3 linked regions of the Pseudobacteroides sp. genome follow. The protein of the gene in region 1 interacts with the protein of each later gene in a pairwise test. Links are inferred from orthologs where the notes say so. Each region holds a gene or a part of one and is shown on either strand. Other genes may lie near its edges. The genes, in order: ftsZ, VIO64_RS11975 and VIO64_RS05860.

Evidence for each region.
Region 2: the proteins of ftsZ (region 1) and VIO64_RS11975 interact in binary tests that used the Bacillus subtilis proteins (3 or more experiments, as listed by UniProt). The link is inferred for Pseudobacteroides sp. from one-to-one orthologs.
Region 3: the proteins of ftsZ (region 1) and VIO64_RS05860 interact in binary tests that used the Bacillus subtilis proteins (3 or more experiments, as listed by UniProt). The link is inferred for Pseudobacteroides sp. from one-to-one orthologs.

The regions. Positions count from the first base shown.
Region 1 is NZ_DATCTU010000112.1:115,656-126,023, reverse strand. What follows is about bases 4,271-7,197. They hold ftsZ (cell division protein FtsZ), read right to left. Parts: upstream 6,339-7,197; coding sequence 5,202-6,338; downstream 4,271-5,201. Other genes in these bases: ftsA (cell division protein FtsA), read right to left, coding at 6,573-7,197; VIO64_RS18320 (glycoside hydrolase family 9 protein), read right to left, coding at 4,271-4,955. Also shown: VIO64_RS18325 (methyl-accepting chemotaxis protein), read right to left, coding at 1-2,140; more of VIO64_RS18320, read right to left, coding at 2,313-4,270; more of ftsA, read right to left, coding at 7,198-7,799; VIO64_RS18305 (small basic family protein), read right to left, coding at 7,906-8,253; VIO64_RS18300 (hypothetical protein), read right to left, coding at 8,272-9,114; murA (UDP-N-acetylglucosamine 1-carboxyvinyltransferase), read right to left, coding at 9,176-10,192. UniProt on the Bacillus subtilis protein: Essential cell division protein that forms a contractile ring structure (Z ring) at the future cell division site. The regulation of the ring assembly controls the timing and the location of cell division.
Region 2 is NZ_DATCTU010000081.1:49,111-59,502, reverse strand. Bases 5,241-8,191 are described here. They hold VIO64_RS11975 (cell division protein SepF), read left to right. Parts: upstream 5,241-6,462; coding sequence 6,463-6,921; downstream 6,922-8,191. Other genes in these bases: VIO64_RS11960 (DivIVA domain-containing protein), read left to right, coding at 8,049-8,191; VIO64_RS11965 (RNA-binding protein), read left to right, coding at 7,240-8,034; VIO64_RS11970 (YggT family protein), read left to right, coding at 6,934-7,236; VIO64_RS11980 (YggS family pyridoxal phosphate-dependent enzyme), read left to right, coding at 5,708-6,406; VIO64_RS11985 (HlyD family efflux transporter periplasmic adaptor subunit), read left to right, coding at 5,241-5,711. Outside these bases: VIO64_RS12005 (copper amine oxidase N-terminal domain-containing protein), read left to right, coding at 1-1,116; VIO64_RS12000 (MerR family transcriptional regulator), read right to left, coding at 1,213-1,794; VIO64_RS11995 (RluA family pseudouridine synthase), read right to left, coding at 2,009-2,902; VIO64_RS11990 (aminotransferase class I/II-fold pyridoxal phosphate-dependent enzyme), read left to right, coding at 3,117-4,409; more of VIO64_RS11985, read left to right, coding at 4,449-5,240; more of VIO64_RS11960, read left to right, coding at 8,192-8,516; ileS (isoleucine--tRNA ligase), read left to right, coding at 8,928-10,392. UniProt on the Bacillus subtilis protein: Cell division protein that is part of the divisome complex and is recruited early to the Z-ring. Probably stimulates Z-ring formation, perhaps through the cross-linking of FtsZ protofilaments. Its function overlaps with FtsA.
Region 3 is NZ_DATCTU010000033.1:72,491-82,836, forward strand. Bases 4,256-7,160 are described here. They hold VIO64_RS05860 (MGDG synthase family glycosyltransferase), read right to left. Parts: upstream 6,366-7,160; coding sequence 5,145-6,365; downstream 4,256-5,144. Other genes in these bases: VIO64_RS05850 (ArsA family ATPase), read left to right, coding at 4,256-4,748; VIO64_RS05855 (hypothetical protein), read left to right, coding at 4,741-4,959; ypeB (germination protein YpeB), read left to right, coding at 6,545-7,160. In the rest of the region: VIO64_RS05820 (hypothetical protein), read right to left, coding at 61-270; VIO64_RS05825 (hypothetical protein), read right to left, coding at 270-1,004; VIO64_RS05830 (ABC transporter ATP-binding protein), read right to left, coding at 991-1,884; VIO64_RS05835 (GntR family transcriptional regulator), read right to left, coding at 1,886-2,257; VIO64_RS05840 (DUF6954 family protein), read left to right, coding at 2,406-2,609; VIO64_RS05845 (MarR family transcriptional regulator), read left to right, coding at 2,934-3,419; more of VIO64_RS05850, read left to right, coding at 3,573-4,255; more of ypeB, read left to right, coding at 7,161-7,936; VIO64_RS05870 (type II CAAX endopeptidase family protein), read left to right, coding at 8,204-9,280; VIO64_RS05875 (ATP-binding protein), read right to left, coding at 9,597-10,346. UniProt on the Bacillus subtilis protein: Processive glucosyltransferase involved in the biosynthesis of both the bilayer- and non-bilayer-forming membrane glucolipids.

The sequences.
Region 1 (10,368 bases):
CATTTGCATTCCTTCTTGGCTGCACAGCTTCAGCTAAAGAACCGGAATTATGACTTCCCCTCAGCCTGAACCTTGCCATGTTGTCATTGAGAAGCTTTGCCTGCATCATTAGCTCTTCACTGGCAGCTGCACTTTCTTCCGCTGTAGCAGAATTTATTTGTATTACCTTTGAAACCTGTTCAATTCCAATGTTTATCTGTGTAATTCCGCTTGCCTGTTCATTGGAAGCAGTTGCAATATCCCCTACAAGACCTGCAACCTTTGTGGAGCTTTCAACTATGCTGACAAGAGAAGTTGCTGTTTCATTGGCAATCTTGGTTCCGCTTTCAACCTTTTTTATGCTGCTTTCTATGTACTCGGTTGTTTCATGAGCAGCATCTGCACTTCTTGCAGCCAGGTTTCTTACCTCTTCAGCAACTACAGCAAAACCTTTACCATGCTGTCCCGCTCTTGCCGCTTCAACAGCAGCATTTAATGCTAGAATATTGGTCTGGAATGCAATTTCATCAATAACCTTAATTATCTTTGATATATTTTCTGATGCATCATTTATCTCTTCCATGGCTTTTAACATATCACTCATTCTTTGATTTCCTTTTATCGCATTTTCTTTAGCTTCAAGGGCAAGTTGATTTGCAAGTGATGCATTTGTAGCATTCATCTTTGTTTGATGTGCAACCTGGGTTATGCTGGATGAAAGCTGCTCAGTCGAGCTGGCTTGTTCAGATGCTCCTTGCGACAGCTGCATACTTCCCTCTGACACATGTGTTGAGCCATTGGCCACCCTTTCAGATGCATTTCTTATATCGCCTATAAGCTTGTTCAATTCTCTTATTATTGAGTTTATAGAATCTGATATGTGCCTAAAATCACCATCATATTCTCTTACCTCATCTATATCCATATTTCCTTCAGATATTTGTTTTAACACATATGATATCTCGTCTACAATACCCTTCAGATTAAAAATTGTTGTGTTCACTGAATCTGAAAGTTTTGAATATTCACCCTTATATTCATTTTTCATCAACACACTTAAATTACCCTTTGCAACTTCACTCATAACGCCTGATATATCATTCATAGGCTCAACTATGGCATCAAGAGTGGAGTTTATACCTTCAACTATTTTTCTGAATTCTCCATGGTGCTTTTGACTATCAGCTCTAGTACTTAGCAAACCGGACATTGCTGCATCTGTCAGGGTTTTGGTGTCTAATACCATCTCATGCAATGTGTTTTTTAATTTGTCCATACTTTTTGCTAAGTTATCTTTATCAGACCTGACTATTATTTTAACATCCAAATTACCTTTGGCAATTTCCCAAGCCGCATCAGTCTTGAGCTTGATATCATTTGTCATTTCCATGAACGCTTTTTTAAGTCGCCCAACCTCGTCCTTTGAATCCAAATTAAAACTTATCTCCGTATCCCCCATGGAAATCCTTTCTGCTGCCTCAGTAAGTTCATTTATCGGTCTGGAAATCCTATTCACAAGTAAATATGTGAAAATAAGGATTCCTAGAAATATAAGAAAGTCTATTATGAGGATTGCGATTATATTTCTGTTTTTATCGCTTGAACTTATTTTTATTATTTCTTCGGTCCCGGAATCTATCATTTCTCCGATGAGGTTCATAGCCTCCCTGGCTATATTGAAATCATTATCGTTAGCCGGAGGTTTAACTTCCCCTGAGTTCATTGACACAATAGTAGCATCCTTCCAAGTATTGAAGTCCTTTGCATATTCATCAAAGTATTGATATATAAGTTTACCGTTTTTATCCTTATATGTACTCCAAAAACCATCATCCAGCGGGAATTTGCTTCTAGCATTCAAAACACGCTCTGAAGCTTCCTGCGTATTCTGTTCAAAGCTTTCTTTATTTTTTTCCTTATCCTTCATAGCTGAACTTTCATAAAAAAACATCTTCGAGGCAAGCATTGCCTGGTACATATCACGATCAGCATTTAAAACAAGTGATATGGCTTCATAGTTTTGTTTTTTTATTTTGTTATCCATATTGCGAAACATTGAATTAAGGCTCAGAGCTGCAAGCAGTGAAATAAAAATCATCGCCAATAATGGTACTGAAACTGTAAAAAACAATTTTGACCTTACAGAAAAATTCTTAAACATTATTTTCCTCCTCATTTTTTAGTTTTATTTGCAAATCATAGTTAGCTTCTAGTAATATATCGGCTATTTTTTTAAAATTCATAGAAATAAAAAACACTTTAAATCCCAAAATAGATTTAAAGTGTTTTTTATTTACTATATTAAAAATGCTAAATATACTAACAACTATTAATCAATAATCTGCAGAAGTCTTTGAGAAATGCCTTGAAACGACAATAACATCGCTCATATTAACAGCACCATCCAGATTCAAATCAGTGTTAATGTTATATAGTGCACTGCCGGATATTGAATTAAATGCTTTTGCAATCTCCAAAATATCCGACATATTTATAGAATTGTCCTGAACTCCATTTTTTATGATGTCACCGGCCCACATCATTATAGGAGTCTGAGAGTTACTAAGCTCAACATTTTTATTAATGACAACATTCTTTATTTCTCTATATAGATAGTTGGCTTTGCTTATCTTAACTATCTGAGAAGTCGCACTACTTGGAACTCCTGTTATCTCAAAATATCCGCTGCTGTCTGTTAGAGCGCTTTTCCCGGTATCTGCAATCTCAACTTTGAAACCTGACTTTAAAGCTGCTGCTGCAGATGCAGAAATCTGCAAATCAGGCAATATATAGCCTGAAACCTTATACCCTGTGCCTGAAGGTGTAGCAGAAGAGCTGGGCGTAGGTGTCCCTGATTTAGTAGGCGTTGGAGGTGCCTCATCCGGCCCTTTACCAAAGACTATTTCGTCGCCTAAGAACAACGGACACTTTTCCGTTATAACATATTCATCTCCAAGACCTTCCCTGCTATAATCATTTTTTGCATTCCAATTACCCTTGAAATTTTTATCCTGTGCTGCAACAAGGGCAAATTGTATTTCACGGGAAGCATATATTTGCCTTCCCTGCCAATCAAATTCAACATAATATGTACCCTTATCATCATGCTTAATAAGACCTGAATATTTTGCTTTTCCATCAAAGCACTTTTCATTTTCATCGTAATATACTTCCATATGAACATCGTCAATGGACTGACCTGCACTTAACAATTCGCTGATATTAAAATAATAGCGTACCTTCATACCAGTCTCGTAACGAGGAGGATATGCACTTTCATTATGGATACGAAGGGTAATTTGTGATCTTTCATTATTTTCCTGGCTGGTACTTACTTTAGCTTCCACAAAAAACTCCAATGGTCTGGTTTCTTTTGGCGGGAAATCCGGTACCGGTTTATGACCCTCTCCATAATAAGTATAAAGCCCTGCACAAGCACCCACAAAAGCAGCATTATAGTCGATAGCTACTTCGTTATAAATAAAATCAGATGTTATATCCTTATGGAAGTCTTTTGCATCTGGCCCTCCAACTAAAGCACCCCATAAAGTATGTACCTGGTCTTTAGGATTATCCATATTAAGCGTTTTAGAACCATGGGATGCACGATGATGCGGATGTGAGGCACTATTGGGTGCATAGCCAACAATATAGGCTCTATCCATTGGATTGTTTCCCATTATATATTCCATTTGATTCTTTGACCAATCAGTAAAAGCAGTGTTTCCAGTACATTTTCTATATACCATTGCACAAAGCTGGGCAGCTGTATTGTATCTGGCAGAACCGTATGGGTTTAACATACTGAATCCTGCAGGGGTTTTTGCAAGGAAGTTGGTGTCCTTGGGATTTTCGTGGCCAGCTCCGGACCAATATTCCAGATTCCATCTAAAAATATACCAATCTCTTTGGGTATTTGTTATCGGTGCAAGTTTTGCAAATACTCCGCCCCATACAGTATCCCAGCAGTGAACCCAAATGTTCTGCCAATCGTTGCCTGTATCAATGATAATTCTCTGCATGTAACCTGTATATTTTCCACTTGCATCAGTGGCTACAATATGATCTATGTATTCCTTTTTTCCTGTTGCTATATTAAGCCAGACTGCAGCCCAGGACATTTCGTCGTAATCATAGGATGACATGTAATATTCATCAGAATACCCTAGTCCTCTATATTTCCTTGCAAAATCATATAGTGCAATGGCCGTATCGAGACATTTCTTCGCATATTCCGGGTCCTCATCTTTAAAATTCAGATAGTTAATGGCAAGGGAAGCTGCTGCACCGGCACATTGGTCACTCGCAGGTTTCTCAGAAGTAGCAAAATATGCAGGTCTTTCAAAGTCCTTAATCATTTTTGAGTTTTGAAGTTCCGGCGGATTCCACCAGTCATGGTCTATATCACCTTCTCCTACCACATAACAGAAAGCGATAACATTACCGTCTTTGTCCCTGAATGTGGATCTAAGTAAATAATCGTTAAACCATCTGAGTATATCTTCAATATGTGCTTTTTCACCAATTTTTATATATGCGTCTCGAAACTCGTAATACCCCCAACCTACAGTTGAGGCTGCATAAGTTTGTGGAAGACCGAACTTAACGTGATCTCCAGCATCATGCATACCACCGCTCAAATCCAATGAGCCGTTCCCATCGGGATCGAGTATTGACCTATATTTGTCTATAAAGCTTTGAGACAAGTTTGTTCCCCTAAAACTTTCTGTCAAGGGAATCAACGGTAACTCCTTATCCTCCACATGACAATCTCCACGCCATTCGAGACGACCACCTGTTATACCTGGCCCACATTTATTTGCATCATAGAAATAAAGTGAAAGCTGAAGAGCCTTCGCAAAGTTGTACTCGGGTACAGCATTAGCCCTTAATGGAATGCAGATTACTGAACTTATCAAAAAACTGAGACTAAGAAGTGCAACTAAGCTTTTCTTTAAAAAAACTTTCTTCGCCATATAAATTTGCTCCCCCTAAAATTATTTAAATATTTGCAAAATATAATTTTACATACTTAATCTAATCATATGTTTATTAATCCTAAGAGTCAATTGCTGTGATTGGCTTTAATTAATAATAATTGTCCTAATTCTTACATTTATCTATAAAAATCACGACAACTAATAAAAAGAACTGAGAAGCATATAAGCCCTCAGTTCTTAGAATCTTGCACTATTTTGATCGTTATATCTTATTGAAAGCTATTATTTAAATCTATTCCTTCTTAAGAAAGTAGGAATATCAAGCTCATCACTCTGACTTGAATTGTTATAATTGCTAGCTGCAGGCTGTTGCTTTTCGTTTGCAGGCGGATTAGCCACATTTCTTTCCTGCTGTCTTTCTGAGCTTCTGTCAAAAGAAGGCTTTTCCATCTTTTTAACAATAGGCCCCTTGTCAAACCCTGTAGCAATCACAGTTATAAGAATCTCATCCTTCAGGTTTTCATCAATAACAGCACCGAATATAATATTAGCATCAGGGTCAGCAGACTGCTGAACCAACTCTGCTGCAGTATTTACTTCAAACAGCCCAAGATCGGCACCACCTGTAATATTAAGAAGAACCCCGCGTGCTCCATCTATGGATGTTTCCAACAGAGGACTATGAATGGCTTGCCTTGCTGCTTCCTCAGCCCTGTTTTCACCTGCTGCCCTACCGATACCCATATGTGCTATACCTGTGTTGAACATAATTGTCTTAACATCGGCAAAGTCAAGATTAACAAGACCCGGTACGGCAATAAGGTCGGATATACCCTGCACACCCTGTCTCAAAACATCATCAGCAATTCTGAATGCATCTACTATGGATGTCTTCTTCTCAGCTACCTGCAAAAGTCTGTCATTTGGAATGGTAACCAGAGTATCCACTGTAGATTTGAGGGTTTCAATCCCCCTTTCAGCATGCTGCATTCTTTTTCTTCCTTCAAACATAAAAGGCTTTGTAACAACACCAACTGTCAAAATTCCCATTTCCTTGGCAATCTGAGCTACCACAGGTGCCGCTCCTGTACCTGTTCCGCCACCCATACCGGCTGTAACGAATACCATATCCGCACCTTTTATAGCTTGAGCAATTTCATCCTTGCTCTCATTTGCTGCCTTTTCACCGATTTCAGGATTGGCACCTGCACCCAAGCCCTTTGTCAGTTTATCTCCAATCTGAATTTTTGTATTTGATTTTGACAAAAACAATGCCTGCTTGTCTGTATTAATTGAATAAAACTCAACCCCACGGAGTCCGGCAGTTATCATCCTGTTTACAGCATTATTTCCTCCACCACCTACTCCAATAACTTTTATCTGAGCAAATTGTTCGAGATCAATATCAAACTCCAGCAACTTTAAGTCCCCCTTCTTTTTTCATTGGTTAATAAATAAGAACTAGTAAGAAACAATAAACTTATCTATATCATTTAAATGTAATTTTTCGTCGATTAATATAAATCATGAAATCATACAAAATAATAATAACTCATTATTGGGCTTAACGCAATATAAGCATTTTTATTTTTATATTATATAACAATTTTTCTATAATGTATATCGTAAATAAGAACTCATTTGTTATAATATTCATGTAAAAAATTTTAAAATTCTTTTTATAACATTTTGTTCCTTTTTCTGGGGTTTCTGCTTATGGTGCTTTACCTCACTGCCATATGCATTTCCTTTGCTGTGGGAACCTACATATTTTACAATCCCTGCTGCAGTATAGTATTCAATCTTTGAAACGGTATCAGACTTTTGCGATGCAACTCTTGCCGGCAAACCGAAAACTTCATTAGCCAGCTCCCTTCCTCCGTCTACATAGGATATACCTCCACCAGTAAGAACAATTCCTGCAGGAAATTCTCCTTTAATCTGACGTTTTTCAAGCAATTCCTTGCACAAAGAGAATATCTCAAAAACTCTTGCTTCTATTATTTCTACTATTTCAGAAACCTTAACGTTTTTCTTTTTATTTTCATCAATATCTATAACAGTAACTTCCTGGTCATTTTTAATAAGAGAAATGAGGGCCAGCTCAAATTCCCTTTTTAACTTTTCAGCTTCGGAATATGGGATTTTAAGCCCGATTGCCACATCATTGGTAATATGATCCCCGCCAACCGTTATACATTCATTGAAAATCATGTTCTTGTTCTTAAAGACAGATATATCGGTAATCCCTCCTCCTATATCAATAAGAATAACTCCCATTTCCTTCTCATCCTGTGTGGGAGCTAATTGACTGGTTGCGAGAGCTTCTACAATAAGGCCGTCTGTCTTCAGGTTTGCCCTTTCCATACTCTTGACAATATTCTGGACAGAAGTTATTTTGCCTGTAATAATGTCAGCATCCACTTCAAGGGAGAGACCGGCCATTCCTACAGGATCGATAATCTCATCATAACCGTCAACAATAAACTGCTGGGGAATAATATCGATAATTTCTCTGTCATCAGAGATATTTATACTTCTTGCAGCATGAAGGACCTTGTCCACATCTTTACCAGTTATCTCACGGTTATCATTTGATATGGCAAGTCTTCCCCTGCTTTTAATTATTGAAGTATGTACACCGTTGATGCTTACATACGCAGAACTGATTTTAAGACCTGCTGCTGCTTCTGCCTTCTGAACTGCTGATCTGATACTGGAACATGTGCTTTCTATATCAACAATAACACCTTTTTTAACGCCATTACATTGCTCCATTCCGTGGCCAAAAACTTCCAATTCACCTGTTTTGCCAACCTGGCCAATAACAGTACTCACCTTCGAAGTGCCGATATCTATGCCAACGATAATGTTTCCCACTTATGAAAACCTCCTATAATAATAAAAAGAACAGTTATTTTAAAGCTGCACCTTATAATAATCTAGATACTAAATGGAAATGTCAAAGAAATAAAATTAATTCATTTTATATATTATCTTTTTTTGAATATTTATTCAATAGAATTCTGCGAATAATTGCAAAATTTAAAAATAATCTGTTACCAAATGCGAATATTGCTGCTAAGTAAATCTGAATGCCAAGCTGATCTCCAATATATGCCAATGCAGCTGCCAATAGTGCATTCATGAAGAAGCCCGAAAGAAAAACCTTCATGTCAAATTTGCCTTGCATAGATGCAGCAATCCCTCCAAATACAGAATCCAGTGCTGCTAATATAGCCACAGCAACATATGTCGAATACTGGTAAGGAATTTGAAACGGCACAAAAACTCCTATTATTATCCCTGCTAATATACCAATAAGTGGCAGCATATTTTTCCTCCTTGTTTTTTATTTCATCTTAAAATTATACTTCCGATCATCATTATATTCCAGATATCCTTTATCTGTTTTTTTAAGTTTGTTAAAATATATATCCCTTATAAAATCCAATCTGTAACCAATATCTTCAAGATCACCAAGGTCAGCTAAAATTCTGTTGTCAAGCTCTACTTTAATTCTGAAGGGATCACCTACATCAATTTTTGTAATAAGAGGATTCATCTTAACGTTATTATTTTCATCATACTTTGGTATTTCTTCCTGCAGTCTTTTTATATATTTAATGTAATCAGGATCCTCCGCCTTTAAGGCTTGTCCTAACTTATGGGCTTTAAATGCTACTCCTTCTACATAAATAACACTTTTAAACGGCTTATCCGACTCCTCAAGAACATGCCCATCTTCATCTATAAGCAAAAACAATCCATTTCGGCTTATATAAAACATGGGACATCTTTCTTCTATTTCTATTCTGACAGTATTAGGAAGGCAAAACATAACCTTTGCCTTCTTTGCATACGAGAAGCTTTTTATAATACTATTTTCTTCTTTTCCATATCTAAAGAAAAAATAATTCTTTAAACTGTTTCCGACCTTCTTAAAACCATTGCTTCCTACCTGAATTTTTGCAACAGATATAAGGGCTTCGGAATTTATAACGTGGTTTCCATAAACCTCTATTGCTGTTATATTGAATAAAGGAGATAAAGCGAACAGTACTAAAGATACTATAAAGAGAACAAAAAGAACAGTTCTTCTGATTGCCTTTATCCTTTTCTTGTTATTCTTTTTGATTTTCTTTTGTTTCTTATTATCAAGCCCACTGTCTTTTTTAATCCTTCGTAGTTTCAAAGTTCCTACCCCTTACTGCATAATTATATACTTTTAATAGAAATAGTATTCTCTAATATAATTATTCCTCATCAATCCTAACTACGGATGCTCCAACTCCTCTGAGCTTTCCTTCAATATCCTCATATCCTCTGTCTATATGCTTGAGACCATCCACCCTTGTTTCACCCTCTGCTACAAGACCTGCTAATACCAGTGCCGCACCGCCTCTTAAATCCTTTGAGGTTATATTGGCTCCTATAAGCCTTTTCACACCTTTTATAACTGCTATTCTTCCCTCTACCTTTATATTTGCCCCCATTCTGATAAGTTCCTCAACATGTTTATACCTGTTTTCGAAAACCGTTTCTACAATTATGCTTTCACCTCTAGCTATAGAAAGAAGAGAAACCATTTGTGCCTGCATATCGGTAGGAAATCCCGGGTAAGGCAATGTTCTTATTATGTCTATAGACCTTGGCCTGGTGGGCCCGCTGATTCTGATCAGATTTCTTTTTACATTTACACTGCAGCCACAATCCCTCAAGTTGGATATCATTGAGTTTATGTGCTCAGGAACCACGTTCTTTAAGACTATATCCCCGCCTGTTATTGCCGAAGCCACCATGTATGTACCTGCAACAATCCTATCGGGAATGACATTATGTACTATACTCCTCAGCTTGGTATTACTACCTGAAATGCGTATAACACTGGTTCCTGCACCCCAGATATTGACACCCAAGCCTATAAGGAAGTTTTGAAGATCAATTATTTCCGGCTCTTTTGCCGCATTTCTTATGCATGTTTCCCCTTCTGCAAATACAGCTGCAAGCATTATATTTTCTGTTGCTCCAACGCTTGGATAATCCAGGTGGATATCGCAGCCCTTTAGTCTTTCCGCTTCGCAATAAACAAAACCCTTTTGCATGAAATGTACTTTTGCACCCATCTTTTTTATGGCCTTCAGGTGAAGATCTATTGGCCTCGGGCCTATTTCACAACCACCTGGTTGTGTTGGTTTATGGGCATTTTCACAATAATGTTTCATTTCAATAATAACATCATCTATTTTATCACTGTATAAGATATCAATCAACTTAAAACCCATTTCCTTAATTAGCCAAGGCTTGAAGCTTTTTCTTTATGTGGATATTTCCCATGTTTCATATGATTTTGCATGTGTAAAAGCAAAAATGATAGGTTATGTTATATCCTACCATTTTTTATTTGATTAGATTATATGATTCTAAATTCTCATATGTTAATTTTTCT
Region 2 (10,392 bases), on another replicon or contig:
TTCATTGTGGTTTACGATGGAAATAGCATTTCTGCATCCAGTTTTAAGGTGGTTATGGAGAATGCAAGTGTAAATGTAGACATAAACAATATTGTAATGTTTGAAGGAAAGCTATTTATTAATATAGATGGTATTCTTTACGTTGTGGAAAATAATAATCCTATGAGGGTAGTTTTTCAGGATATAGGAGCAAAAGTGCAATATACTGTAAAATTTATGAAGGTATTTAAAAATAAGCTATATGTAGGGGTAACCTTTAATACATCCTATTATGATGATGATTATTCTTCAATCAGCAAGCCTAATTTTATGATAGAGAATAAAGGTGGAGTTATTGAAGTATTGAATAATTTGGAAACTTCAGATTTGGCAGTAGTGAAGGCAAATAAGTATGTCACTGTAAATTTGGGGAAATATAGAAAGTTTATACAAAAACTTGAACCTGTAGAAATGAAGGTTGAAGGCAATAATCTTTTAGTGTGGGGTCAGGACTCAGATTCATTAGATCAGGTTTTATATACCTACAATGGAGCAACAATCAATAAGATGTTGGATATAGTGAGAGTTAACAATACTCTATCTTTTGGAGACAATACTTTTATTGATGTAAGGGATAGAGATCGATTGAGTGCCACTTTAAGAAATACAATTATAATGCAGAAAGGCTCGGCTATTTCCAACCTGATTGTGGGTTTTGAAACCGAGAAATGGGCTGATTTGGATGGAAGCTTAATTTTTACAGGCTACCAGAGCTCAGGTCAAAGAAACAAGGTTTACTCTTTCAAATCCGAACTTTTAGAACAACTGGGCAACTATGATGTAGACTATTGGCAGAAGCTTGATGACAGTCTCTTTATAGGCGGCTTAAATAAAGAAAGTCGATCATACCAGTTGTATAAGTTCAAGGATGGTAATAAATCGTTTTTGAAGGACAATATTATAATTAATACCATTATTAAAGTTAAGAATCCATATTATATAATTGACGCATTTGACAAAAACTCTGATTCAAGCTCACCAAGTAGCAGAGTACTCCTTATTTACGATGATGAGTTGGGGGAATTTTACAAAATGAAATCAGGTGTGCAGGTTTGGGATATGTTGTATGTACAATAAATCAGTAGATTATACTGCAATAATGGATTTTAGCATATTAAATAGTTATTGCAGTATAATCAATATAATTAATTAATATAAAGGGGTTGTGTCAATCTAAAAAATATTTTTTTGAAATGCTTTGCCAATAAGCTTTTTAAATAAACCTGGCTGGTTTCTTTTTCTCCATTTTGTCAAGCAATCGTCAACATCCTGAAAATGCTTTTCCATTTTTGTTTCCAGCTTTCTCATATTGTTTTCAATGCATGCACCAAGCTCCAATTTATTTTTTGTCAATTCCTTTGATATATGCTCCTTGGTCAAAGCAAATTCATTGGTGACAGTACATGAAATTTCATCCTTAAGCGTTAGAAAAATACTTTTAAACTCGGCATATGCGGTTTCGTTGATTTGATAGGGAACAGTCAGAGAAACTTCAGGGGTAATTACCTCCGGTTCCTGTATTATGTTATCCCTTTGCAAAATCTTCCTTATAGCTTTAATTTCAAGGCCTTCATCCCTCATTGTTTTTATTTGATACATAACATTTGCAAGATCAGTATTGTAATACCTTCTTCCGCGGTCATCCTTGGGAACTTTTATTAAAAATTCCTTTTCGTAATACCTAAGAGTATGATCTGTTACATTTAAATATTGGCTTAATTCAGTTATTGAGTATCGCTCTTTCAGTACATCCATTTTGTGCCTCCGACCTGTATAGTACTAAATGCTTTGTAATAATCATATACATTTACAAATTTATTTTATTAAAATTTAAGTTTAATAACTCTTTAATATTTTTATGGTTGATTGGTACGTTTATATAATAGCATTAGTGCTAAAATATGTAAATAATTGCAATTCATTTCCCGACACAAGGATACTCTATGAAGGACTGGAAATCGAATAAAGTCTAAGGCGTTTTGGAAATGATAAGTTTATTAATATCCTGGGGAATATTTGCCTTCAGATGAACCGGATGATTATGAATCGGATGATTAAAGGTGGTTTCATGGGAATGGAGTGCTTGCCTATCTATAAATGGGCTGATGAGGTCAGAGTATAAGGTATCTCCAATTAAGGGATGTCCTATAGCCTGGCAATGGACTCTAATCTGATGGGTACGGCCTGTTTCCAGGTTAAATTTAAGAAGGGTTGCATCGGTAAGGTGTTTTAAAACGGCATAATGTGTTACCGATTTTACGCCGTCCTCAGATATATGCCTTAACATTATGCTGCCTGGTTTCCTTGCTATTGGAAGATCGATTGTGCCTGAAGTGCTTTCTACTATACCTGAAACAATGCCTATATATTCCTTGATATAGCTATTATGGTGCATTTGTTTTATGAGAGCTTCCTGTATGAACTCATTTTTTGCAAAAACTATGACACCTGAGGTATCTCTGTCTAGCCTGCTCACAGGACGAATCTTCTTATATTGGTTGTTTTTTAGAAAATGAAGCATTACACCATTGGCTATAGTTCCTGTGGGATGACTGCATGTGGGGTGTACTACAATACCCGGCTGCTTATTTATTGCAATAAGGTACTCATCTTCATAAATTATATCCAAGGGTATATCTTCAGGGATAATATCCTCTGCGGTCTCCTCAAAGTCGATGTGAACTTCCACCGTTTCACCTTCAGATACTATGTGGTTCACAAACTTTAAAGAACAGTCAACATATATTTTGCTGGCATTTTTAAGCCTTTTAATCAACCTTTCGGACAGACTCATTTTACTCTTTAATATAACCTTAAGCTTTTTGCCGGCATCATCAGATGCAGCTGTGTATTTTAAAATCAAATCAGATCACCTTTCAATTGAATTATTGATAAACGCTTAATTTTCTAAGTATTAATATTTTTAATCATTTCTAATTATAAGGTTAAGCAGCTCATTAAGGCAAGCAATATGCAGTGAAAGTTTATTTTATGGTTGAAATTGGCCTTTCTCTTGTATAAAATGAATAGGGCATTATGAAAAATATCTTTGCAAAAACTGAAAGTGAGTGGAAAAGATGAGTTTTAAATCTGAAGCATTTTTGAAGAATGAATTTGGTATTGATGATAGTGTACTTAGAATATCAAATATGGCTGAGAAGGAAATTGAAAGAACATTTAAATCAATAGAATCCATCAGAGAATATAATCAGCTAAAAGTAATTAAAGCCATGCAGTCAAACAATGTGAGTGACTCTCATTTTGGGGGAACAACAGGCTATGGCTATGACGATAGAGGCAGGGATGTTCTGGACAGTGTTTATGCAGAAGTTTTCAAGGCTGAGGATGCTCTTGTAAGGCACAATATTGTATCCGGAACCCAGGCTCTTGCAATTTGCATGTTTGGGAACCTAAGACCTGGTGATGAGCTTATATGTGTTACCGGAAAACCCTACGATACCCTGGAAGAGGTAATAGGTATCAGAGGTGAAGGTGGAGGCTCGCTAAAGGAGTTCGGTATATTTTATAAGCAGGTTGATTTGCTGCCGGAGGGAGATATAGATAGAGAGGGAATCAGAGAAGCCGTTTCCCATAAGACAAAGATGATCCTTATTCAGAGATCAAGGGGATACAGTTGGAGAAACTCAATAAAGCTTGACCAGATGGAAAGGGTAATCAGCTTTATTAAGGAATTGAAGAGTGATATAATAGTAATGGTTGATAACTGTTACGGTGAATTTGTAGAAGAAAAAGAACCAACCGAAGTAGGTGCAGATTTGATTGCAGGCTCCTTAATAAAAAATCCCGGGGGTGGATTGGCACCGACAGGAGGGTATATTGCAGGTAAAGAAGAATACGTTGCAAAAGCCGCATACCGGTTGACAAGTCCCGGCCTTGGGAAAAAGGTAGGATCTACCTTAGGACATAACAGGCTTCTTTTTCAAGGGCTTTTTATGGCACCCCATGTCGTTGCCGAGAGCCTAAAAGGGGCAGTATTTTGTGCCGAAGTCATGAGAAGGCTGGGCATTTTGTCATCCCCAAGTCCTGAAGAAAAAAGGGGAGATATAATCCAGGCTATCAGATTTAACAATGCAGAAAGCTTAATAGCTTTTTGCCAGGGGATCCAGAAAGGGTCACCGGTTGATGCCTATGTTACGCCCCAGCCATGGGACATGCCGGGATATGATTCTCCTGTCATCATGGCAGCTGGGACTTTTATACAGGGTGCATCCATTGAATTAAGTGCGGATGCTCCCATTAAAGAGCCTTACATAGCTTATATGCAGGGCGGATTGGTTTATGAACACGTTAAGCTCGGGGTTATAATAGCGGTACAAAAGCTTTTTGAGCAGGGAATTGTTAAGATATAGGAATTTGATTAATATATATAAACCGGATGGAGGAGAGTTATGCAGGAAGGGAATAAAAATAAAGGTATTAAACTTGGTGCTCTTATGGTTGTTTTATTCTTGCTGATGTATATTCCATCATTGTTTCACTGGATTTATGGGAAGGATATTGCCACCGATATTATAAGATCAGGTACGATTGAAGATTCATTTAACCTGGATGGTTTGATTATCCGGGATGAAGAACCTATAGACTCTCCCTTTGAAGGGAAGTATATATCGGAGGTGGGTGAGGGGGAGAAGATTCCTCTTAAATATAAAATTGCTACTGTTTTAAAGGATACATCTGCTAAAGAGTTGGAGGATCTTTCTAAACTTGACTCAGAGATTCTTAAGTTGAGGAAGGAAAAAAGTGAAAAACAGGGTTTGTTTTCTCAGGATATCATTAAACTCGATAATAATATTGCAGAGAAGGTTTCTGCCATATCTACAGCTTGTAATGAAAACAATTTTGAGAAATTAGTTGATGTCAAGAAAGAAATAGACATCATTATCCATAAAAAAGCGGAGATATTAAGTAGTCTTGGGACTCCTGACAGTCAGATTGGTGCTTTAAGTCTTAAGAGAAATAATCTTCAAGCGGTTATAAATGCCGGAACCCGTCAAATTTATGCCAATTCACCGGGTATAATCTCATATTATGTTGATGGATACGAGAGGGTTCTAAATCCAAATACTATAGACACTATAAAAGTTGATGAAATTACTGAGCTCCTAAAAAAAGAGATAAGACCTGAAGTAAATCTTGGAACAGTCCAGGTAAATAAGCCTTTTGCAAAAATTATAAAGGGTATTTATATTTATATAGCAGTGATTATGGACAAAAAACAATCAGATATGTTAAAATTAGGTAAAAATGTTAATGTTAGAATAAATGATATAAATAAGATTGTAAATGCTGTTCCTGTAAGTATTTCGGATACAAACGGAAATAAAAGTACTGTTGTATTTAAGACGGACAAAGGTCTAAGCGAGACCACATTCTTACGTAAAGTTAATATAGACATAATCAAAAACTCCTATGACGGCCTTGAGGTATCATACAAAAGTCTTTTTGATATTAACCCTGATGGTAAAATGGGCAAAATTGTTCTCGTAAAAGCAAACGACGCAAAAATTAGAAATGTTGAGATTGTTGGAAGAAGCGGTGAATTTGCAATTATTAAGAGTATTGATAAGAAGGTGGATGGACAGGTCAGCCTTTATGATACTTATGTCATAAACCCAAGTAATATTAAAGAAGGGCAGCTGATTATAAAATGACAGGTGAATTTGACTATATCAAAAGAAATATTGAAGAGGTTAGTAAAAGGGTTGCTGCAGCAGCACATCGCTCAGGCAGGAAACTTGAAGACATACAAATAATTGCAGTGACTAAAACAGTTGGTATAGAAAAAATAAATTGTGCAATAGATCAAGGATTAAATGTTTTAGGTGAAAATAGGGTTCAGGAATTGTGTGAAAAGTACGATATTTTAAATAGAGATTGTAGGTGGGATTTAATCGGACATTTACAGACGAATAAAGTAAAGTATATAATTGACAAGGTAAATCTTATTCATTCCGTGGATCGTATGGAGCTGGTACAGGAGATACAAAAAAAGGCTGAAAAAGCCGGAAGGGTTATTGATGTTCTTGTCCAGGTTAATGTTGCCGGAGAACAAAGCAAGTTTGGGCTGTCTCATCATGAGGTAAAAGACTTTATTAAAAAGATCAATCCATTTGATGCAGTTAAGGTAAAGGGACTCATGACAATTGCTCCATACCTTCAAGATATTGAGGCTGTAAGACCTGTTTTCAAGGAATTATATAAAATATTTATTGACATACGAGAGGAAAATATTGATAATATAGATATGAAGCTTTTATCAATGGGAATGAGTAACGATTTCGAAGCGGCTATAGAAGAAGGTGCAAATATAGTTCGGATCGGTACGGCCATTTTTGGTAAAAGGTAATTTTGTTTATAAAACAAATTAAATACATACTAATGATAAAACAGGAGGAAAAAACCATGGCTAAATTGATAAACAAAGTTCTCAACTTTGTTGGTTGGGAAGCTGAAGAAGAGGACGAGCTGGTTGACGAGAAGGAAGTCGAAAGGGAAAGGGACGATATCGCACAGCCTCAGTTTTTTAATTCCAACAAAAAATCTCAGCAAAACAAGGTTGTAAACATTCATACTGCATCACAGTACAAATTAGTTGTTATGCAGCCGGAGAACTTTGAAGACGCTCAGAATATCGGCGATCATCTTAAAAACAAAAAGCCTATCGTTGTTAATTTGGAAGGCCTTGAGAAGGAAAGTGCCCGCAGGGTTGTTGACTTCTTAAGCGGTGCTGTATATGCTTTGGATGGAAGTATACAGAGGGTGTCTGCAAACATATTTATTATTGCACCAAATAACGTAGATATTATGGCTGATTTTAAGGAAGAGCTTAGAAATAAAGGTGTGTTTCCCTGGGCAAAATAATGGAGGCTTCTAATGCAGGTATTTAGTATTTTTGGCTTGGCAATTGTGATAGTTCTGCAGATCGTTAAATATGCAGTTATATTGAGAGCTTTGCTTTCGTTTTTGCCTATTCAGAAGGACAACCAGTTTATTAATATACTATATCAGGTTACCGAACCGGTTTTGGTACCGATAAAGACATTTTTAGGAAGGACTGAATGGGGGAAAAATTCAATGATTGATGTATCCCCTATCATTGCTATTTTCTTAATATGGATATTATCATCATTGATATCATCCATATTTGGTGTACCGCAAATTTTTTCAGTATTTTAACCTATGATTAACAGAGATGCGATTTTAAAAAGAATATCAGGAATTGATGACAAGATATTCCTTTCAAAAGTCATTGATAAAGCCTTAAAGGCTCAAAATTCACATTGTATAACAAGTACGGATTTCCTAGATCCATACCAATCTAATATTATAAAAAAATCAATTGGAGACAACTCAGGCGTCAATTGTGTCTTTTATGGTGGATACACTGGGGCAGAACGGGAGATTGCCATTTTCTGCCCACAAGGCATGTCTATTTCCGATTTTCACACTTATGAATACCCTTTAAAAGTAATTGAGGTTAAATGGAAAAGCAGGATATCTCTTACCCATCGTGATTTTTTAGGTTCATTGATGGGATTAGGTATTAAAAGAGAAAAAATTGGAGATATTTTATTGGAAGATGATATTTGCAGGATAATTGTTATCAGCGAAATAGCAGAATACTTAGAATACAATCTTTTAAAAGTTGGCAATGCCAATGTTGAAGTGACTTTGACGGATGTTGGAGAAATTCAGCCCCAGGACCGAAACTTTAAAGAAATCAAGGTTTCGGTAGCATCCTTAAGGCTTGACTGTATTGCAAGCAGCGGCTTTGGTATTTCAAGGAGTAAAATCGGAGAATTTATCAAGGGTGATAAGGTTTCTTTAAATTGGGAGAAGATTTCCAGTCTAACAAAACAGGTTAGTGAAGGAGATACTATATCCATAAGAGGTAAGGGAAGAGTGATTGTTGATAAGATTGGTGCTATGACAAAAAAAGGAAGGATAAGCATTACCCTGCTAAAGTATTTATAAGGAGGTTATTGCGGATGAATTATACTCCAAATGAACTAAAGAATATTTCCTTTAGTAAAAGCTTGGTGAGGGGATATAATGAACTGGAAGTTGATGAGACATTTGACAAAATTATTGAGGACTACAGCAGTTTGATACATGAAAACATGGAGCTCAAAGACAAGCTTAATGTTTTAAATGAAGGTATGGCACATTATAAAAGAATTGAGGAGTCATTGCAAAGCACCCTTCTTATAGCACAGCAGACAGCTGAGGAAATAAAGAGAAATGCATATCAAAAGGCTGAAAACATTTACAAGGAAGCCGAGCTTAAGGCTCAAAAGCTTATAGAGGGTGCCAACGAACAGGTTATTCGCATAAGATATGAATATGAGGAAACAAGGAAAAAACTCCAGCTTTATAAAAGCAAAGCTGAGGCTATGCTCCAATCTCAAATGGAAATGCTGAAGCACTCCGTTGAGCTTGAAGATGAAATTTCTTGACATATGTTAATGATAGGATGTATAATACAAAAAAATACTGTTTAAAGACTGTGATTGGAAAGAGTAGGGAGCCACACCTTCAAAGCGAGCAGAGTTTGGTGGAAGTCTGCAGGGTTAACTTTTGAAAATCATCCATGAGTTGTATCCTGAAAAGTATAATTAAATTAAAAGTGTTATGCAACAGATTTATCATTTTTAATTTTGAAAACGATTATAGAAGAGTAAGGAGTACCGGTTAAAGCCGTTATTTAACAAGTGATTACTATATATTAATCTATTATTTTGGTATAGTAATAATTTGGGTGGAACCGCGTGAGTAAATTACCCTCTCGTCCCTTATAAGGATTGAGAGGGTTTTTATAATTGATAAATTTTATGTCATCATTTTACAATATATGGAGGAGAGTTAGTATGTCAGTTGACTATGGAAAAACACTTAATCTACCGCAAACAGAGTTTCCTATGAGGGCAAATCTTCCCCAAAAAGAACCTGATATGTTAAAAAAGTGGGAAGAGATGGATATTTATAATAAGCAGTTGAAAAAAAATGCAGGAAAGCCAAAGTTTATTCTTCATGACGGGCCTCCTTATGCAAATGGTGGAATACATCTAGGTACATCATTAAACAAGATACTAAAAGATATAGTTGTAAAGTACTATAGCATGGCAGGCTACGAGACACCATTTGTTCCAGGTTGGGATACACATGGACTTCCTATAGAGCAGAGAGCCATTAAGGAACTTGGTCTTAAGAGGCATGAGGTTGGACCGGTTAAATTCAGGCAGGCTTGCAAGGGATTTGCCTTAAAGTATCTGGATTTACAGAGAAATGCATTTAAAAGACTTGGAGTAAGAGCAGATTGGGAAAACCCTTATGTTACATTAAATCCTGAGTTTGAAGCCAAACAGATAGAGGTTTTTGGTGAAATGGCCAAGAAGGGATATATTTATAAGGGATTAAGACCGGTTTATTGGTGCCCTGACTGTGAAACTGCATTGGCTGAAGCTGAAATCGAGTATGCAGAGGATACAACTGTTTCAATATATGTTAAATTTCCTGTGAAGGATGATAAAGGTGTTATAAAAAATGCCATAGGAACCACTGAAAATGTATACTTTGTTATATGGACAACTACAACATGGACCCTGCCGGGCAACCTTGCCATCTGCTTAAACGCGGACTTTGAATATGGCCTTGTTAAGGTGGGTAACGAGTATTATGTGGTGGCTGTAGAGCTGACTGAAAGTGTAATGAAGGCAGCGGGCATAGAAAATTATGAAATAACTGCAAGACTAAGCGGAAGCGACCTGGAAGGGATATTGTGTGCACATCCTTTCCTAGACAGGAACTCAATTGTTATATTGGGGGATCATGTTACCCTCGAAGCCGGTACAGGCTGCGTTCATACGGCACCTGGACATGGTGCAGAAGACTTCCAGGTATGTCAGAAGTATAAGATACCTGTTATAGTACCTGTTGATGACAAGGGCCATCTGACAGCAGAGGCAGGTAAGTTTAAAGGCCTCTACTATGCAAAAGCCAACGGAGCAATCATTGAAGAGCTTAAAAGCACCGACCTTCTTCTTGCATCAGAGAAAATTGACCATCAGTATCCGCACTGCTGGAGATGTAAGGACCCTATAATATTCAGGGCAACAGAGCAGTGGTTTGCTTCAGTGGAAGGCTTCAGAAATGAAGCATTGGAAAAGATAAAGGGAGTAAGATGGATTCCTGAATGGGGCGAAGAGAGAATAACCAACATGGTCAGGGATAGAGGTGACTGGTGTATTTCCAGACAGAGGATCTGGGGTGTTCCCATACCGATCTTCTACTGTAAGGAATGTGGATTGGAGCTTATAAACGATGCTTCAATCG
Region 3 (10,346 bases), on another replicon or contig:
TAATTCTCTTATATAAAGTTGTATGAGATGACAGCGGATGCTGCATTTATATCAGGAAAATCAAGGTGTTTTATTGTCTATATCAAATAATGATCTGTATTTATCGAACTGTATCATGGGAAGCCAGGGCCAGCTTGAATTAACTACTTTATTACTGATCTCCTCGGTATGAAGCCTTTCTCTGGCATCTTCGATGCTGCTTATTGGATAAAGTGTTGACAAAAGAGATAATACTGCAAAAAACAATAAAACGATAAAAGCTTTTTTCATTATTGACTCACCTCCATGCTTTTTAATGGCAGGTAACTTAAAATCTGCAATATAAGGGCACATCCAATAAGCTTTACAGCCAGCAGCGGAGCCGACTGTTCACCTGCAAAAAACATTATTATGCCAAATAACAGGTTTCTGCCAAAGGGAAAAATTAATAATATTGCTATAGCTGTGGAAAGGGTTATTATGCTCTTAAGACCATATCTGAAAATAACTATGAATAATAAGTAGGTAAAAACTGTGAGTGCTACTATATATAAAACCGACATAATAAAGCCTATACTGAAGGAATCGAAGGTAATTTGATTTATATAAACAAAATCCTTGTAAATAGACTTAAGTATTAAGGAGGATAGAATTTCTAATAAATAGGCATTACATGTAATTAATAAAAGGATAAACGTATTTATACAAAAAACTATAAAGTTACCCAATGTATATATTTTTCTGTTGATTGGAAATAAAAACTTTGTTTTAAGAATTTTCTTTTGGGAAATTAATATTGAAGATATAAGCATGACAATATAAGCAACACCAGAGCCTACAACCAGGGGTCCCCCATTATTGGAGCTATCTTGCCCTGTTGATAGCATAATTACCTGAAGAACTATAGCTATAAAAAGGTTTGCGAAAATTATACAAGCACCTGTTATATAAGTTCTCTTGGAAACAAGAAGCTCACTTAAAATATAACCCTTCAATGATCTCATCTCGTTGTTAGTTAAAAGCATCAAAACCACCCTTTCCGTTGCTTGTTGTCCATATATATACATCCTCTATGGAAGCTTTGCTTACATCCACATTGTTTTCTTTGAGGTAACTGAAATCTTCTTTAGACAAGTTGTTTTCAATGCCTGCAATGAAGCCTGCACCAAAAGTTTCTGTTTTCAGAATATTCTTGCCTTTTATAAATGGCTCAACTATTTCTTTTTTTCCATTCAGGATAATACCATAACTTTGCAATTCTTCAATACTTTTATGAAAAACAAGCCTGCCGCCGTGGATTAACACCATTTCTTCCAGCATGTTTTCCAGCTCGCTCATCAGGTGGCTTGAGATAATAAGGGTTCTTGGATTCTCCACATAATCCTTTATCAAAATATTGTAGAATTCTTTTCTTACAGTAACATCAAGACCAAGGGTTGGTTCATCCATAAGTGTAAGGGGTGCTCTGCAAGCTAGGCTCATTATAATATTAAACTGAGTTTTCATACCTCTTGATAGCTTTTTATATTTTTTCCTGCCATCAAGGTTAAAATATCGTATAAGCTTATCTGCATATGCACCATCCCAATTTTGATAAAAAAGCTTTCCGAGGCTTAATATATCATTGAGGGTAAGGGATTCATCATATTGAATTTCCTCATCTATAAATGTCAGCTTTGACAATACATCAATATTATCAAAAGGCTTGCTGCCAAATATGCTTATGGAGCCGGAGGTTGGTCTTAAATATCCTGCACATGTTTTCAGGAAGGTAGTTTTGCCTGCCCCGTTTCTTCCAATAAGACCTATTATTTTATTTTCACCAAGGTAAAGATCAATTGAGTCAAGGGCTTTCTTATCCTTATATGTCTTTGTTAATTGGTTACAGATTATAACGTCACTCATGTTACTCCCCTCCTTCAAATCTGTCTATCATGCTTTTTAATTCTTCCCGTGAGATTCCCAACTTTTGTGCCTCGTGAATAATTTCCTTGAGAAGACTGGATAAAAAGTTTTGTTTTCTTTTATTTTGAATTATATTCATTGCATTTTCCGAGACATGCATACCTAAACCCCTTTTCTTATATAAAATTCCCTCAGAGACCAGGAGATTAATTCCCTTTGCGGCAGTGGCAGGATTAATGTTGAACTGCCTAGCTATCTGATATTGGGAATAGGCCTGGTCATCGACAGTCAGTAAACCGTTTAATATATCATCCTCAATACCTTCGGCAATCTGAAGATATATAGGCTTAATACTGCCTTGATCAATTTTCATTACATCACCACCTATGCTGCATTAGTTATGTAATGTAGTATATCACCCGTGAGGTCGATAGTCAATATGCTATATAAATTTTGTGGTAATAATATAAATATAAATTATAAATAGTGATAAAATTATAAGTATAAAGGGAGGTTTCGCTATGATTATGAATTTATTCTTCGGTATACTTATGGCTGCCGCATTTTTGCTCGTAACATTCTTCGGACTTGGACCGGTTTTGTTAGCAGACGGACCAGACAGTGAGAGAGTGGCAACTTTGGCAGTTGTTATTCTTATTTATGCTGTACTTGTAACAATCTCAGTGGTATTTATAAGAAAGAGAAGGGTAAAGAGTGGGAATTAAAGTTCGAATTATTCTTAGGTCGGTTTAAAGTACCCGGAGACCGCTGCCGAGGAAACTCCGGGTATATTACCGAAAATACGAAAATGTCGCTAATAAAAATACAAGGAGATATTTAAAGTATTTCTAATTATAATACAATATATACCAATGTGATACTGAAATTTTTGTTATAATACTGGATAAAATTGTTATGCTTCTTAAATGAATATGAAATAGCACAAAATTGTCATATTACTAAAAGGGGTTGACAAAGTACTATAAAAAGGGTATTCTGTAATTAGAATATTTCGATATGCGAAGTATTCTGCAAAAGGAGATTGGTTCATGCAAATAAACTCTACTATATTTGATTTGATTTTTAATAATATAAATAAGATTTTTTATCCTAGGGATATTATTAATATAGATTTGGAGCTATCCAAGTCTGAAATAGTTCTCCTTTTACAGCTTGAAAAACAGGGCGAGCTCATGATGTCAAAGGTATCGGACAGCCTTAATGTTCCAATGAGTACAGCAACAGGTATAGTTGAAAGGCTGGTTAAAAGCAGCTATGTATTAAGGGATAAAAGTGAAAATGACAGGAGAATTGTCGTAATAAAGCTGACAGACAAAGGAAAAAGTCTGGTCTCAAAGATACATACCCTTGCATTAGGATATATAGATGACATTTGCAGTGAGCTTGAACCTGAAGAAATTGATATGCTTATAAAAATATTTTATAAGGTAATACATGTAGTAGAGAGGAAAAAAGCCTCAGACCGCAAGCCTAAGGATAATGGAAATGAGATAAGAAAAATTCAAATAGATTGACGATAAAATTTAAGCTAATAATCAGGCCCTTTTTAAAAGGGCCAAAATTAAAAAAAATACTTCGATAGGCGAAATATTGGATTAGCGAAATAGCGAGTATTAAAGTTTTTATTATAATGTTACTTTAACTACCAACAAAAGGAGTGAACCGTTATGAGAATTATTGTTTACACAGGCAAAGGCGGAGTGGGAAAAACAAGTATAGCCGCAGCTACAGCTTTGAGATCGGCAAGAAAAGGGCTTAAGACGCTAATAATAAGCACAGATGCAGCACACAGTCTTGGGGATTCCCTAGATATTGAGCTGGGATCGGAACCCGTTAAAATTGAAGAGAACCTCTGGGCTCAAGAGATTGATACTGTTCATGAAATTGAAAAGGGATGGGGGAAGGTTCAGGAATACCTGACCATGCTTTTCACATCCAAATCGGTGAAAGATATTTCAACAGAAGAACTAACAGTATTTCCTGGGATGGACGAACTGCTGAGCCTCATAAGAATTCTGGAACATTACAAGAAAGGTTTTTTTGACCTCATTGTAATAGACTGTGCTCCTACTGGTGAAACCCTGGCACTTTTAAGCTATCCTGATCTTTTCAGGTGGTGGATGGATAAACTTTTTCCGATTAAAAGAAAGGCAATTAACCTCACCAGGCCTGTAATAGAGCCCTTATTAGGGATACCCATGCCTTCGGATGGAGTTATGGGTGAAATTGAAAACATATTCAATCAATTGGATGAAATGAAAAAAATATTTACAGACCGGAAGTCCACCAGCATCAGAATAGTTGTGAATCCTGAAAAAATGGTTATCAAAGAGGCAAAGAGAAGCTTTACCTATCTCAATATATATAACTTCAATGTTGATGCAATTGTTGTAAACAGGGTTATACCCAGTGACATAACGGACAGCTATTTTACGCTTTGGAAGGAAATTCAAAGCAGCTATATTGAAGAAGCTCGGCAATGCTTCTCGCCTATTCCAATAATGTATGCACCGCTTTTTGAAAAGGAAATAGTGGGGGTGGATATGTTGGAAAGGCTTGGAGAAAAGGTTTTTGCAGACCTTAGTCCTGAAGGGATATTATACAACATAAAAACTCAGACAATTGAGAAAAGCGGAAAAAACTATTTATTAAAAATAAATATGCCCTTTTGTGAAAAGAGTGATCTAAGCCTGGCTCAAAAGGCGGATGAACTCATAATAAGGGCGGGCAGAATTAAGAGAAATATTACTCTTCCCAAAACATTGCAGTACCTTTCAATCACATCGGCAAAGTTTGAGCAGGACACTTTAAATATTGTGTTTGGTGGTGAAAAGAATGGATAATAAGAGATTAATCAAGGAGATTGTGAAGCTTGAAATATTGAAAACAAAGCTTATACTGGATATTCTGCCGGGACAGCTGGGAAGCCATGCTAAGATGGGATTCGATTCATTCTTAGAGGCGTTGAGTGATGTGACGAAAGATTATGTTGATAAGCATCCGAAGGAAGGTAAGCCTAAAGAAGACCAACTTAACAGGGTAAATATTGAGTGAGGTTTTGATATAATTGAATTACAATTCATCTCCGGTTTTACCCTATTTTATCAAGAGGCATTATTCAATAGGATTTACCATTGATAAATTGAGGACTGTTTTCTGCCAAATAAAGAGTAAAAGCATTAAGTAAGACCTATAAGTTAATACTTAATGCTTTTACTTTATCTAGGTTCACAAGAGGTTCAGTAAGCCCAAGGCTGATTATCGGGACTTGATATATTAAGTGTATTTTTACTCTGGGATATGGAGTTTTTTTGAAGTTCTGGTTTTACATGGCTGTGTTCTTCTTTAAATGCCAGGGACATTTCTGCAAGTAGACCTGCAATTTTTTCTGTTGCATCAGGTTTTGCAAGAAACTTGGCCATTTCTTTCATATGGCACATTCTTAAGGGATTGTCTATTAGCTGGTGTAGTATATTTTCAAGATCACCCTTTTTAATAGCTCTTGCAGCTGCTCCTATGTTAGAAAGAAATTGTGCGTTTCTTTCTTCCTGACCTGGGATAGGAGAGATAAGAAGCAGAGGTATGTTTTTGGTCAATGCCTCAGAAACCGTCATTCCTCCGGGCTTTGTTATCAATATATCCGACATTTCCATATAATCTGAAATCTTATCAGTATACCCTATAATATGGATGCACTTTTCGGAGTTTTTTGAATATCTTTCAAGCTGACTGCGAAGCTTATTATTTGTGCCTGTTATAACCACAATTTGGATATCTCTCTTTAATTTTAATAGAGACAGGAAAGTATTCTTTATATTACCAAATCCTAGACTGCCACCCATTATGAGTATTGTAGGCTTGTTTTTCATACCATATTTTGATAGAAGCTTGTGCTTGTCGTTATTTTGATAAAAGCTCGTCCCTACAGGGATTCCTAATGGATGAATTATATCGCTTGAAATACCTTTATTTATAAGCTCGGTTTTGATAAAGTCGTTAGCCACTACATAGGCAGACACATACTCATGTACCCAATAGGAATGGGTTGTGTAGTCTGTTATAACAGATATTGTGGGGGTCTTAAGCCTGCTCTTTTTATGAAGCGTTGACAGTATCTGGAGTGGGATAAAATTGGTGCATGCAATAACCGATGGATTAAATTCATCTATTAGCTCCATCAGCTTTATAGCCAAAAACCTGTTTAGCATGCTTCCAAAATTGTATCTACTTCCTATCGGCTCGGATAATGAGTAATACTTGTCATAGATTCTTGGAGACATTTTAAGAATGCTCAAGTACCCACCAACAATGATTCTATCCAATAAAGGGCTTATGTATTTATATGTATCGATAATCATTATATTGGAGTCAGGGTATTTTAATTTAATCTGCTCACTAATTGCTTCAGCTGCTTTAATATGTCCTGCTCCAGCAGAGACTGTAAGTATAAGTATTTTCATTCGAATCAAACCCCTTATTAAATTGATTTTAATCGGTATTAACATTTTTATTTTTCTCTGAAAATAAAAAAATATCATAAAATATTGCATTTTGTTTAAAAATACATATGAATATATTTTTAAATGTCTAGGAAATAAAAGTTTTATATGCTAATTCAATTTGGACAGGAGGTATTATTTTGGGCATTAGAGATAAACTGTTAGATTTTAAGCGAAGGTTATCCGATAGAAAAATGTATAGTATTGTTATCGTTATTATTGGTGCATTAGGGGTTTGGGGAATGTATCAGTACAAGCACTCCGGCAATCTGAGGCAGGAACTGGATAACCAGTATAACAGGGCTTTTTTCGATATGGCAGGCTATGTAAGAAATGTTGAGGTGCTTTTGGTTAAATCACTTATAACCTCATCACCCCAAAAAACAGCATCAACATTGCAGGAGGCGTGGAGACAGGCCAATCTTGCACAGTACAATTTGGGGCAGTTGCCCATTTCATCGGGAATTTTGGCAAACACATCAAAGTTCCTTACCCAGGTAGGGGATTTTTCATACTCTATGAACAACCAGAACCTGCAGGGAAAGCCTTTATCCGACAAACAATACAAAACTTTGGAGCAGCTCCATGATTATGCAGTGAAGCTGGGGTCAAGCCTGGGCAACCTGCAAGGAGAACTCTCTGCGGGGCGATTAAAATGGGGAGAGCTCTCTAAAAAAGGAGCCAGTGTATTTAAAAGAACCTCGACTACACTGCCGTCTAAGGAGTTTGAAAATATTGATAAAACTTTTCAAGCGTACCCGACTCTTATTTATGACGGTCCTTTTTCCGACCATATAGCAAGTGCACAACCAAGAGGCATTACAGGAAATATGCTTACAGTACAACAAGCAAAGCAAAAGGTTTCAGAGCTATTTAAATACAAAAACGTAAAGGCTATAACTCAAACAGATAAGGTAAAGTCCGATACCATAAAAACCTATGGTTTTAGGGTTACATTCAACGGTGTTCCTGATGATCAGGCTGCTAATGTGGATGTTACTCAAAGGGGTGGGCATGTATACTGGATGCTTATGAACAGACCTACGGAAAAAGCCAAGCTCAATATAGACGAAGCAAAGGCAGCCGGGAAAAAATACCTTGAAAAGCTTGGTTATAGCAGCATGGAGGATACTTATTACATTAAGGAGGACAATACTGCAACCATAAACTATGCGTACAAACAGAATAATGTCATAGTCTATCCCGACCTTATCAAAGTAAAGATAGCTCTTGATAATGGTGAAATTGTTGGTGTTGAAAGCAAGGGGTACCTTTTTTCTCATATGACAAGAAGCATACCACAGCCTAAGGTGACTGAGCAGCAGGCACGGAGTATGATAAATAAAAAGATGCAGGTTTTATCTTCTGGTTTGGCTATAATACCAACAGACTACAAAACAGAGCTGTTTACTTATGAGTTTAAGGGAAAACTAGGTAATAATAATTTTCTTGTATATATAAACGCGGAAACAGGAAGAGAAGAAAATATCCTAATGATTGTTGATACTGACAGGGGTATTCTGACTTTCTGATTACTGGGTATATAGATTTATAAATATAACCTCTGTCAATAAGAATTAAATAAATTACAAAAAACCGGGCTCATTGCCCGTTTTTTATTTTCTCACGACAACAATCAATGATGGAAAATTTCAGACTATTTTATTATGTCTGGGGAGTTATGGTGTTACTATATGTTTATAATACTCCGATATTAGGTATATGTCGGTTTTGTCCTTGCATAAATTTTGCCATAGTTGTATTATAATTAATAAAAATACTTTATGGAGGATTTCCTTGTGAATGAAAACAGTTTTGAAAAAGAAGATGTAAATAGTGGGATGTCTCATGAAGGGACACGCAGAACATTTAGCAAGCCTACCATCAAGGAAGCAAGTGTATTGTTCTCTATTGCACTTATAATATTTATGCTGCTTAGCAATCTTATAGTAAGACTTCCTGTTGGAGATTATTATATCAAGGCTATATCAGCGGAGATACTATTGGTTTTGCTGCCGCCTATTATATTCCTGTTCCACAAAAAGTACGATATAAGGAAAGTACTTCGTCTAAATAAGATAAGCTTCATTAACATTGTATTAATAGTATTCATAACTTGCTTTTCAATACCAGTGGTGGGTATATTGAATTTTGCCAATATGCTTATAATTAAATTGATATTTGGCAGCATAAATTTACCTCAGGTAAATATACCTGACGTAGTAACTCTTGTAAAGGGTTTTATTGTAATAGGTATGTCAGCGGCAGTATGCGAGGAAGTCCTTTTTAGGGGAGTTATATTGCGGGGATATGAAAAGCTTGGTAATACCAAAGCAATTATTATTACTGCCTTTTTATTTGGGTTGATGCATCATGATTTTCAAAGGTTTTTAGGAACATTTCTTTTGGGTATACTCATGGGTTTTTTGGTGTACAGGGCAGATTCCATATATGCAGGGATGGTAGCACATTTTACAAATAATTCTCTTGTTGTATTGCTGTCATATGGGCTTGGGAAACTTTCAACGCTGGGAAAAATAGCAGGAGCTAATGGTGGGACGTCAGATGGAGATCAAAGTCTTTCCATGTTTTTAGCAATGCCTAAGATTCAGCTTATAACCACACTTGGAATATTCGCAGTAATGTTTGTTTGCTTTTTGGCAGCTTTAGGCGGCCTGGTTTATGCATTTATGAAAACTACCACAGTACCATCAGATACAGATTTTGAGACCCGAGATGAAAGCAAGGTAAAAGGTTTGCTGTGGATCATACCGGGCGTTGCTGTAATAGTCTTGATTTATTTGCTTCAGGGTGTTTCCATGGCGGGGATGGAAAATGAGTTTTTAAGAAGCATAATAAAAGTATTGGGGCTATAAATAGCCCCTTGGTATACTTTATTATTATTTGATGCTGCCTCTATTTGCAGTTATTTTTTGCGAAATAATTTTGAAGCGATTAATATTATTCCAATTCCATAGAGAACAATGTTATAAACTATTATGGTGATAATTAAATCAAAAAGGATCCACACAAGTAAAAATTGTTTTAATGAGTCAAAGTAGTCAATCAGGAATTCAATCTTAAAGACCCACAACATCACCCCAATTATAAATATAGCTGCAAATATAACAGCAGGTATAATTAAATTGCTTAAAAGATCTTTTAAAACTGACTTTAAACCATTCATATCCTTTATTCCATTCCGTTTTTAACTTGCTTTATTATTCTTTGAGGTTTTGTTTTGCCTCTGATGTCTTCTCCGGTAAACTTAATAAAGGAAAAACCGCCTATTATTCGTGAGGCTACCCTCTCGGTATAGTAGTCATATAGTTTGCCGGGCTCAATGTTTGTAGATATTATGATTTTACACGGCCTTGAAAGATTATTGAGCTGTCTTATGTTCAAAATATTTAAAAACTCTGCATACCTGGCAGTTGTTTGGGATTCAGTTCCCAAATCGTCTATTATAAGAAGGTCGGTATCAAAGATGCTGCTGTACTTTGTATCCTCATCCCCTTCGTCTTTTAATGACTTAAGTTTGAAACTGCTTATTGTGTCAAAGAGTATGGGGGCGGTATGATAAAGTACGGTACCGCCTCTTTTAAGTATTTCTGAAGCAATGCAACTGGCCATAAAGGTTTTGCCTATACCTGTGGGACCGCAGAAATACAAATTTTTCTCGTCTGGATCTGAAAAGTTATCTATAAATTTGAGGCACTTTTCCTTTATACCTAGGATGTGATCTCGAGGAGATTTTTTGATCCCATATTTTTCTTCATCTACGTCATCAGGAAACAAGGTTTCATCAAAGCACTCAAAGTTTTCACTCTCTGTGAGCTTAAGATTGGATTTTTCAAAGCTTAGGGCAACAAATTGCTGCTTAAAGCAGGCACAGCTTTCGAAACCATGAGCACCTTCAATATACCCCATATCCTTGCAAAG